Linked DNA regions of Acidisarcina polymorpha. The protein of the gene in region 2 interacts with the protein of the main gene of each other region in a pairwise test. Links are inferred from orthologs where the notes say so. Each region holds a gene or a part of one and is shown on either strand. Other genes may lie near its edges. The genes, in order: ctaD, ACPOL_RS10680 and dnaE.

The links.
Region 1: the proteins of ACPOL_RS10680 (region 2) and ctaD interact in binary tests that used the Escherichia coli proteins (3 or more experiments, as listed by UniProt). The link is inferred for Acidisarcina polymorpha from one-to-one orthologs.
Region 3: the proteins of ACPOL_RS10680 (region 2) and dnaE interact in binary tests that used the Escherichia coli proteins (3 or more experiments, as listed by UniProt). The link is inferred for Acidisarcina polymorpha from one-to-one orthologs.

The regions. Positions count from the first base shown.
Region 1 is NZ_CP030840.1:6,171,341-6,174,394, forward strand. Bases 68-2,970 are described here. They hold ctaD (cytochrome c oxidase subunit I), read right to left. Parts: upstream 2,408-2,970; coding sequence 728-2,407; downstream 68-727. Other genes in these bases: ACPOL_RS26310 (cytochrome c oxidase subunit 4), read right to left, coding at 68-82; ACPOL_RS26315 (cytochrome c oxidase subunit 3), read right to left, coding at 92-688; coxB (cytochrome c oxidase subunit II), read right to left, coding at 2,435-2,970. Also shown: more of ACPOL_RS26310, read right to left, coding at 1-67; more of coxB, read right to left, coding at 2,971-3,054. UniProt on the Escherichia coli protein: Cytochrome bo(3) ubiquinol oxidase is the terminal enzyme in the aerobic respiratory chain of E.coli that predominates when cells are grown at high aeration.
Region 2 is NZ_CP030840.1:2,462,450-2,465,554, reverse strand. Bases 39-2,992 are described here. They hold ACPOL_RS10680 (pyridoxal phosphate-dependent aminotransferase), read right to left. Parts: upstream 2,125-2,992; coding sequence 952-2,124; downstream 39-951. Other genes in these bases: ACPOL_RS10675 (amidohydrolase family protein), read left to right, coding at 2,382-2,992; ACPOL_RS10685 (TolC family protein), read right to left, coding at 39-849. In the rest of the region: more of ACPOL_RS10685, read right to left, coding at 1-38; more of ACPOL_RS10675, read left to right, coding at 2,993-3,105. UniProt on the Escherichia coli protein: Shows aminotransferase activity with methionine and histidine as substrates, and to a lesser extent also with phenylalanine.
Region 3 is NZ_CP030840.1:5,680,897-5,685,116, forward strand. Bases 150-4,218 are described here. They hold dnaE (DNA polymerase III subunit alpha), read left to right. Parts: upstream 150-493; coding sequence 494-4,018; downstream 4,019-4,218. Other genes in these bases: ACPOL_RS24220 (response regulator), read left to right, coding at 150-200; ACPOL_RS24230 (hypothetical protein), read right to left, coding at 4,031-4,218. Also shown: more of ACPOL_RS24220, read left to right, coding at 1-149; more of ACPOL_RS24230, read right to left, coding at 4,219-4,220. UniProt on the Escherichia coli protein: DNA polymerase III is a complex, multichain enzyme responsible for most of the replicative synthesis in bacteria. This DNA polymerase also exhibits 3' to 5' exonuclease activity. The alpha chain is the DNA polymerase catalytic subunit.

The DNA.
Region 1 (3,054 bases), 3.7 Mb from region 2 along the record:
TTGGAGCCGGAAGCTGGACAAAGCCTTCCGATTCCGCATGACCGGTTCCGTCGTTATGCGCCATGGCCGCCCTTTCTGACATTTTCTTGATTCATCTTCCCAGCACGTAAACGACGGTAAAGACGACCACCCAAACGGCGTCGACGAAGTGCCAATAGAGGGACAACACTTCGAGCTTTTCGGCATGATGCTCGTTCATTGCTTTGCGCAGCCCGGCGATCAGGGCGACGGTAAGCATGATCAGACCGACGACGACGTGAGTGGCGTGCAGACCGACGAGCGAATAGAAGGTGGTGCCGAAGAGGTTGGTGCGGATGGTCAATCCGTAGTGATAAATGAGTTCGTACCATTCCTTCGCCGTATAGAAGAGGAAGACGAGGGCGAGGAAGATGGTGGCGCCGAGCCATGCGGTGCAGGCACTCACCCGATCTTTGCGGAGCGAAGATACGGCGGCGTGTGCAGTGATGCTGCTGGAAAGCAGGCAGATGGTCGCGACGATGGGAAGTTCCAGCACCTGCTTCGGCGTCGGCCCACTCAGACTCTTGCCGATGTAATAGACATAGGCGACGACGAAGATGATGAAGATGGCCGACTCGGCAAGGATCAGGCATGCCATGCCGACGATGCCGCGGCTGGGCAGCGTCCATGGAGCTTCGCTTACCTCGCGAGTGACGGGGATTGTGCTCATAGAGGCATAACTGCGTCTCTGTCGGCGTTGATGATCAGGCTAGTATTCATAATGGCTATCCACATCTTCGGGATGTTTGAGGTCCCATAGCGGGCGGCGGCTGCTGATCGATGGCGGCACGGCGAAGTTGTAGTCGGGCGGCGGGGACGTGGTCGCCCATTCGAGGGTCCACGCGTCCCATGGATCGGGTCCTGCGACACGGCCGCGGTAGAACGCCCATACCATGTTGACGACGAAGATGACGGTGGCGATCGCCTGGATAAAGCCGCCGGCGCTGACGAGCATGTTCCAGCTGTCCCAGCCTCGTCCTGCCTCGTAGGTATAGATACGGCGAGGCATGCCTAGAATGCCTGGCACATGCATGAGGTCGAAGGTGAGATGGAAGCCGATGACGAAGAGCCAGAAATGCCACTTGCCAAGCCGCTCACTGAGCATGCGTCCGGTCATCTTCGGATACCAGTAGTAGAACGCGGCGAAGAGCGCAAAGAGAATGGCTCCGACGAGCACATAGTGGAAGTGAGCGACGACGAAGTAGGTGTTATTCAACTGCCAATCCATGGGCGCGGAAGAGAGGACGATGCCGGTAAGTCCGGCCCCGAGGAACTGGAAGAGAAAGCCGGTGGCAAAGAGCATGGGGGTTTTGAATTGAATCTTGCCGCCCCACATGGTTGCCAGCCAATTGAAGATCTTGATGCCGGTGGGCACCGAGATGACCATGGTGGCCGCGGTGAAGAAGATGTTCCCTCCCGCACCCAAGCCGTCGATGAACATGTGGTGGGCCCACACGCTGAGGCTGATGAAACCAATCGAGACCGTCGCGGCGACCATGGCGGGATAGCCGAAGATGGCCTTGCGGGAGAAGACGGGAATGATCTCATTCATGAAGCCGAAGGCGGGCATGACGAGGATGTATACCTCGGGATGGCCGAAGATCCAGAAGAAGTGGAACCATAGGATTGCCGAACCGCCGGCCTGGGTATCAAAGAAGTGGGCGCCGAGATAGCGATCGATGGTGATCATGATCTGGGCGGCGGTGAGCGGGCTGACGGCGACGAAGACCAGGAAGCTGGTGACCAGATAAATCCACGGCAGCAATGGCAGGCGAGTCATGGTCATGCCCTTGCACCGCATGGAAAGAATAGTGGCGACGATGTTGATCGCCGTACCGGTAGTACCGATACCGGACAAGAGGATGGAGAAGGTCCAGTAATCGGTGCTATGTCCGGGAGAAAAGACCTTTTCGGTCAGCGGCGCGTAGGCCCACCAGCTGACATCCGGGGCCGAACCAGCGCCGTAGAGTCCACTCCCCCCGACATAGCTGTAATACAGGAGGATTCCACCAAAAGCCGAAATCCAGAAAGAGAAGGCATTCAGCCGGGGAAAGGCCATGTCCCGCGCGCCGATCATCAGCGGGATCAAGTAATTGCCGAAGCCGAAGAGAATCGGCATGCCCACGAAGAAGACCATCGTGGTGCCATGCATGGTGAATAAGCGATTGAATACCTGCGGGGAAAGGAAATGGTTATTGGGCACGGCCAGCTGGATGCGGATCAGCATCGCCATGAATCCGGCGATGACCAAAAAGACAAGCGCATACACGATATACATGATGCCGATCTTTTTGTGATCGACCGTAGTGAGCCAGTCGTGGGCGACCTGGAGCAGAAGCTTCTTTGGTTTGGTCTGGCTGGTCAGATCGACTGCGGTGGTCGTTGCCATAGCTCTCTCCTTTCTGCTGATCCTGTATTAACGCAGCGTGGTTAAGTACTCGGTGACGGCGTTGAGGTCCTTCTCGTTGAGGTGCATGGGCGGCATGAGAGCTCCGGGCTTTAAGGAATCAGGGTTGTCGATCCATTGATGGAGATTCTGCCGATTGTTGGCGAAGGCCCCGGAGCCGAGGGTATCGCGGCTACCCATGTGGGTGAGATCGGGACCGAACTTCCCCTGGGCGCTGGTTCCCTTCACGGTATGGCAATTGGCGCAGGCATTGTGTTCAAAGACCGACTTGCCCTCCAGCTGCTGGGGGCTGAGAGTTGACGGGTCAGCGGCCGGAGCCTGTTGATGCTGGATCCAGGCGGAAAAATCGGCGGGTGAGTCCGCGTAGACACGCAACAACATCTTGGCGTGCTGGGTGCCGCAATATTGCGCGCATTGGCCGAGGTAGAGACCGGCTGCCTGAGGATCGATCCAAATGGTGTTGACCCGATTGGGGATCACGTCGATGCGGCCAGCGAGCCGCGGCACGGAGAAATTATGGGTCACATCGGCCGAGGAGGTGTTGAGGTAAGTGGGGGTGGGATGGGCGGGATCACTGACCGGGACATGAAGTTCATTCGCAGTGACGACGCCGAGTGATGGATAACGAT
Region 2 (3,105 bases):
GATGGTTGTCGCTTCGAGCTCCGCATAAGGAGAGGTATCTGTCAATTGAATTTTCTGCCCAGCAGGAATCCCGATCTCGCGCTCGAGGTTGATTTTAGCGATCTCGAAGTTATTTTCCTGGGCGATCACGGCTTGCTGCTGGGTTTGATATTGAACTCGAGCCCGCAACTCATCCAGACGAGCCACGGTTCCCGCTTCATGCTCAGCGACGACCTGGTTTAACGTCACTTCGTCGGTGGTGAGCAACGCGCGAGCATAGTCGAGCTGGGCGCTGGCGGAGAGCGCCTGCAGGTAGGAGGTGGCGACATTCAATACCACCAGGCCACGCGAGGATTGCATGTTGTAGAAGGCGACAGCTTCCCCGGTTTTAGCCGCTCGATATTGTTCGATGGTGGAGAGATTGAAGACAGTTTGATTGAGATTGACCTGTCCCTGAGTCACATCCACCCTGGTGATGAGCGGGAACCCTGCGAATTGAGCAGCGTTCGGGATTTGCGTGAGCAGACCCAGGTTGAATCCCTCGGCGGCCAGATTGTACTGATGTACTCCGGTTTGGCCTTGCAAAGTAAGGTTAGGCAGCAAGGCATTCAGCGCCTGAAGTCGCTGACCGCTAGCCGTCTCTTGCTGATCGCGAGAAAGCGTGAGGCCCAGATTATTCTCGAGCCCCAGCCGGATGGCGTCATCGAGCGTCAGAGGAATAGGACTGCTGGTAGGAGCAACGGCCGTCACGCTCCCATAGTAGGAGTTGGCGGCGGAGGACTGGTTCGCAGGTTGCCCCTGGACCGGAACAATAGCGCTGAAAACAAGCGCGATAAGCCACCGCCAAGCTGCTGGTCTGCCAGTCTTCATCTATCTCAAGATACCCTTATCCTTGCTTGTTAGATCGGTTTCAAGCGGTTAGGTTGCCAAAAGATTCCAGTCGCGGGATTCCCCGCCATCGGAACTCGGCGTCTATAAAGCCGCTTTTAGCAAGCCACACGCTCTGCTCAGTTCTTCATCTCTTTTGGCGAAGCAGAAGCGCAGCAGATTTTCTCCCCTTCCCTCGTGAAAGAAAGCCGTGCCGGCCACGGCGGCGACGCCTCGTTCTTGCAAGAGTGTTCTTGCCTTCTCCCTGGCGCTCGATCCGGAAAGGGAGGAGACGTCCGCGAGAACATAGTAGGCGCCCGCCGGCACGGAGGGCTTTAATCCAGCCGAACTAAGCGCGGAGCAGAGCAGGTCGCGTTTGCTTTGATATTCTTCCGCGAGCGAAGTGTAAAAAGTCTCTGGGAGCTCCACCAGTCCGGCCGCCGCTCCATATTGGAAGGGAGACGGGGCGCAAACGTATGTGAGGTCATGAAAATAGGCGATCGAAGGCAGCCACCTGGCACTTGCAGTCAGATAGCCGATTCGCCAGCCGGTGATGCTGAAGGTCTTCGAAAGTCCAGAGATGGAAATGGTGCGTTCCGCCATTCCGGGAAGAGTAGCCGGACTTAGGTGTTTTGTTCCGTCATAAACGAAGTATTCGTAGATCTCATCCGTGAACAGAAACAGATCGTGTTCTTCGACGATTGCTGCGATTGCTTCGAGGTCCTGGGGAGAAAAGACCTTCCCGCAGGGATTGGACGGGGAATTCACCAGAATCGCCCTGGTCCGAGGCGTGATGGCAGCGCGCAACCGGTCCAGATCGAGGTTCCAGTCGGCGAGTTCAAGCGGCACGGTCACCGGATTGATGTGGAGCGCAGTCAGCGTATTCAGGTGGTATCCGTAGAAGGGTTCAAAAAGGATGACCTCATCGCCAGGGTCGAGAAGGGCCATACACGCCGCATAAAAGCCTGCAGTTGCGCCCGAAGTGACGAGGATTTCGGAGCCGGGATCGGCCGTCAATTGATTGTCCCGCTTGAGCTTGCGCGCAATTGCCTCGCGGAGAGGAGCAATCCCGTCTAAGCGCGTATAAATATTTAGGCCAGCGCGAATGGCCTCGATAGCCCCTTCCGCGACAGAAGCAGGCAAATCGGTATCGCAGACTCCCTGTGCGAGGTTCACCCCGCCGACCCGGTCGCATTCCATGGTCATGGCGCGGATCTCGGATTGAACGAGATTCGGGGCTATCTTGCTGAGGCGAAGGCTGGTTGTCGCGGTTCCCATGAACATATGTTAAACAATGAAGCTGCCTCTGGATTGCTCGGAACTGCGGGCCCGGTCACTCCAGCGACCGGGCCCGCAACGCCACCATGAGAACGCAAATCGTTGTTCTCGCCATTTGCAGGTAGTTTGTTCAGTCCCTATGAGACTGACCTCGCTTAGAATTGTGTGCGACCCCTTCTCCAAACCGCGAACTTGATACCGACCTCATACCAAGGGAACCCGGTTGGGCAGCGGACCACTACGCAGGAGACTTTTCCTTGGCCACCCTTCATCTCGTTTTCGGTCGCGCGATTGCCTGCGTGATGGCAGCTTCAGCTTGCACCGCGACAGCGCAGCAGGCGGCGACATCTGGGACCTTCGTGCTCCACAAATTCGCAAGGGCAATTGGCAAAGAGACATACTCCGTCGAAACGAAGGCTAACGACTACACCCTAACCTCGCATTTTCTATTCACAGACCGAGGTGAGCCGGTGCCGCTGGAAACTACCTTCATCGCGAGCACAGCAAGTATGTCGCCGCTCTCCTATATTGCGAAGGGGAAGGCGGCACGGCTGTCCGAGATGGATGACGCCCTGAAGGTGGATGGGAACCTCATCTCCGTTACGCGAAAAGGTAGGAAGGACGTGCAAAAGGCGACCGGACCGTGGTTTATTACGGACGGCTACTCGCCTGTCGCCATGCAGGAGCAGATGATGCGCTGGTGGTCGATGCATAGCAAGCCTGCGGAATTTACGGTGTATCCCTCAGCTTCGAAAGTCCGTATTGAACCTGCAGCCACTCTGAGCCTCAACGGACACGTGGTGCACGGCTATACCGTAGGCGGCCTTATCTGGGGAGAAGAGTCGTTGTGGATGGACGACGCACAGGATCTGGTTGCCTTGGTGAGCACCGATGCCGAGTTTGATCATTTTGAAGCAGTGCGGGAGCCCTATGAAGCGAGCTTAGGCGCCTTTATCTCGGCCGGGGTGCAGGCAGACCTTG
Region 3 (4,220 bases), 3.2 Mb from region 2 along the record:
TGCACGCAACCGGAAAACTGGTGCTGGCCTCGTGCATGGGCAAGGAATACAAGATGGCGCTCGAGATGGCGGCCGGAACCGGGATCAGCCTGGCGGAGGCGGAACGCGAGGTGATCGGCTGCGGCCATGCCCAGGTGGGAGCCTCGCTGCTGGGCATCTGGGGGCTAGGACGCCATCGTCGAAGCGGTCGCGTGGCATGAGATTCCGAGCACGGCGTCCAGCGGCGCCACACCATCGCTCACCGCCGTCCATGTGGCGTGCGCTCAGCATGGAAGGCTCTGTCCGTCGAGGCTCTCCGGAGGGCATTCGATCGACCACGAATATTTGCAAGCTGCGGGTTTAGCGGGTCAGGAACAGCGTCTGCTCGAGGCGTGCGGCTCTTCGTTGCGGTCCTCGCTCAGCAATTGAGGACGCTTTTTCCTCAACTTCCTCCGACGTGTGAGGCGAAGCGAAGAAGGCCAGGTCGTCCGCGCTCTAAAATTGAAGTAGAGCTATGGCTGAATTTACCCACCTTCATCTTCATACGGACTATTCACTCCTGGATGGCGCCTGCGACGTCGAGAAACTGGTCAACCATGTCGCCGATATCGGGCAGCAGGCGGTTGCCATCACCGACCACGGCAACATCTACGGAGCGGTGCATTTCTTTGAGGCGGCGAAGAAGCGCGGCGTTAAGCCGATTCTTGGCTGCGAGCTCTACATCTGCCAGAAGGAAGACCATCGCGCCGACCCTCAAGGCGATGATTACAACCACCTCCTAGTGCTGGCCGAGAATGAGGAGGGCTATCGCAACCTGGTTCGAATCACCTCGGAGGCGTCGCTGCATGGTTTCTACCGGAAGCCGCGCATTAGCAAGAAGTACCTTGCGGAACATGCGAGCGGTCTGGTGGGCTTTTCGGGCTGCCTGGCGGGTGAGCTCTGCCAGGAATTGATCGCCGGCAAATACGAAGAAGCGCGGCATACGGCGAGTGAATACCAGGACATCTTCGGCAAAGGGAACTTTTTTCTAGAGATCCAGGACCAGGGTCTGGAACTCGAAAAGAAAATACACGCCGATCTTTTCAAGCTGGAGAGCGAACTCAATATTCCGCTAGTCGCGACCAATGACAGCCATTATCTCTGTGAAGACGATCATCACGCCCATGAAGTGCTGCTGTGCGTACAAACCGCGGGCTCGATCCATGACCCCAAGCGGTTCAAGTTCGACTCCGACCAGTTCTTTGTGAAGTCGGCGGCGCAGATGGAGAAGCTCTTCTCCCATGCGCCGCAGGTGGTCAATCGGACGATGCAATTCGCTGAGCGGTGTTCGCTCAAGATCAATAAGGTGGATAATCCATTTCCAGAGTTTGCGGTTCCCGCCGGACATACGATCGACAGCTATTTTGAGGAGGTGTGCCGGCAGGGTTTCCGCAAGCGGCTGGATACGGCGGTTCGCCATCTGCAGGACCGCGGATTGTTGCGCTTTCCGATCTCCGATTACGAGGCGCGTTTAGAGCGGGAGATCGATTGCATTAAGGCGATGAAGTTCGCCGGATATTTCCTGATTGTCTGGGACTTCATCAAGTACGCGCGCGACCACGATATTCCGGTGGGTCCGGGGCGTGGTTCGGCGGCAGGTTCGCTGGTCTCGTATGTGATGGAAATCACGAATATCGATCCACTGCAGAACATTCTGCTCTTCGAGCGGTTTCTGAATCCGGAGCGGGTATCGATGCCGGATATCGATATCGATTTCGACATGAACCGGCGCGGCGAAGTGATCGAATATGTGACCCGCAAATACGGCCGCGAGCAGGTAGCGCAGATCATCACCTTCAACACCATGGCGGCGAAGGCGGCGATCAAGGACGTCGGACGAGCGCTCGACCTTCCTTATGGGGATGTCGACCGGATCGCGAAGATGGTTCCGGCGACCATCGGGGTGACGATCGAGCAGGCGTTGAAGGATTCTCCCTCTCTGCAGGAGGCCTATGACAAGGACCCACAGACCCGCGAGCTGATCGACACGGCGAGGAAGCTCGAGGGGCTGGTGCGCGGAGCAGGCGTGCATGCGGCAGGAGTGGTCATCGCGCCGCGGCCGCTCACCGATCTCGTCCCGGTGACCCGGAGCAAGAACGACGAAATCGTGACTTCCTACGATATGAAGGCCATCGAGAAGCTGGGCCTTCTCAAGATGGACTTCCTCGGACTGACGACCCTGACCGTCATCGACGACTGCCTCAAGCTGATCAAGAGTAATCAGGAAGTGGAGCTGGATCTGGAGACGATCCCGCTCGATGACCAGCATACGTATGAGCAGGTCTTTCACCGGGCGTTGACTTCGGGGATCTTTCAGTTTGAGTCCGGCGGCATGCGCGACGTTCTGCGGCGGTACAAACCGACTTCGGTCGAAGACCTGACCGCCTTGAATGCGCTCTATCGTCCGGGTCCGATCCAGGGCGGCATGATCGATGACTTTATCGAGCGCAAGTGGGGGCGGCGGAAGGTGGAATATCTGCTGCCCGACCTGGAAGTGCTGTTGAAGGAGACGCTGGGCGTCATCGTCTACCAGGAACAGGTGATGCAGATCGCCAATGTGCTTGCCGGTTATTCGTTAGGAGACGCCGATCTTCTCCGCCGGGCGATGGGCAAAAAGAACGCCGAGGAGATGGCGAAGCAGCGCGAACGGTTTGTCTCGGGCGCGGCGGCCAAGAAATATCCGAAGGACACGATCACCCGCATCTTCGACTTGATGGAGCAGTTTGCCGGATACGGCTTCAACAAGTCGCACTCTGCCGCGTATGCGCTGCTGGCCTACCAGACTGCCTACTTGAAGACCTACTATCCGATTGAGTTCATGTCGGCGTTGCTGACGTCGGAAATTTCGAAGCCGGAAAACGTCGTCAAGTACATCAAGGAATGCCGCGAGATGGGGATTTCGGTCGAGCCTCCGGATGTGCTGTTTAGCGGCGCGAATTTTACCCCTCATGGCAAGGCAATTCGTTTTGGATTGACGGCGATCAAAAATGTCGGCCGAAATGCGATCGACTCGATCCTTGCTGCGCGTGCGGCCTTGGAGGCGGAAGAGAAGAGCTTTGCTTCGTACTGGGAGTTTTGCGAGAAGGTTGATCTGCGGCTCATGAACAAGCGTGTTCTGGAGTCGTTGATCAAGGCCGGGGCGCTCGATTCGTTTGGGAGGCGTTCGCAGTTGATCGCCGCGGCCGATAAGGCAATGGAACAAGCGCAGAAGGCGCAGCGGGATTCGGCTGCTGGACAGCATGGACTGTTTGGACTGTTTGACGATGGGCCGGTGACTTCCCGGGCGGCGAACGATCTGCCCAAGGTTCCGGACTGGGACGAAAACCAGCGGTTGCAGAGCGAAAAGGAAGTGTTGGGGTTCTTTGTTTCGGGGCACCCGCTGGACAAGTACGCGGAAAAGCTGCGCAACCTGCCTGGGGTGGTCGATACGGCGACGGCGCTTGAGATGAAGCCGGCTCCGGTGACCTTTCGGCGCGGTCAGCCGGCCTCGACAGAGAATGACATCGCTATCGCCGGAGTGATCGTCGGCTTGAAGGTAGCCAAGTCGAAGCGGTCTGGCGAACTCTACGCGCAGGCATCTTTAGAGGACACGGTAGGCAAGATCGATCTGATCTGCTTCCCCAAGGACTATGAGAGGCTGGCGGCAAATCTCAAGATCGAGGTGCCGGTGCTGGTGCGGGGTCAAATACGCGCCGAAGAGGAAGCTGCGCCGAAGCTCTGCGTCTCTTCGATTCAGGCGCTCGAAGATGTGAAGCTGCGCCTACCGCAGAATGTGAAGATTCGGGTCGCGCTGGATCGGGCGAGTGCTGCGACCCTTGCCGAACTGAAGGCAATGATCGGCGAGTCGCCAGGGCCCGGACGGGTGATGTTCAGCATGGAACAGGCAGGCGAATACGTCGTCGTCATGGAGCCGTCCGGAGTGACCGTAGGAGCGGACCGCGCTTTCTTTGATCGTGCCGAGATCCTGTTGGGGCGAGGGATGGTGGTTGCGGTCGATTGAGCTAAATCGAGATCACTGCTGTTGGGTGGCAGGGGCCTGATTTGGAGGCGGAGGCGGCGGCTGCTGCAGCTGGAAGTTCTCGCGAACGATGGCGAACGTCTGGCTGGGAACATCGACTTCGAGGATGAGGTTCCGCGGTGAAAAATAGAGTTCGCTGACGACCGATCCGATGGTCAAAGACGTGTGATGGACGGAGATCGCC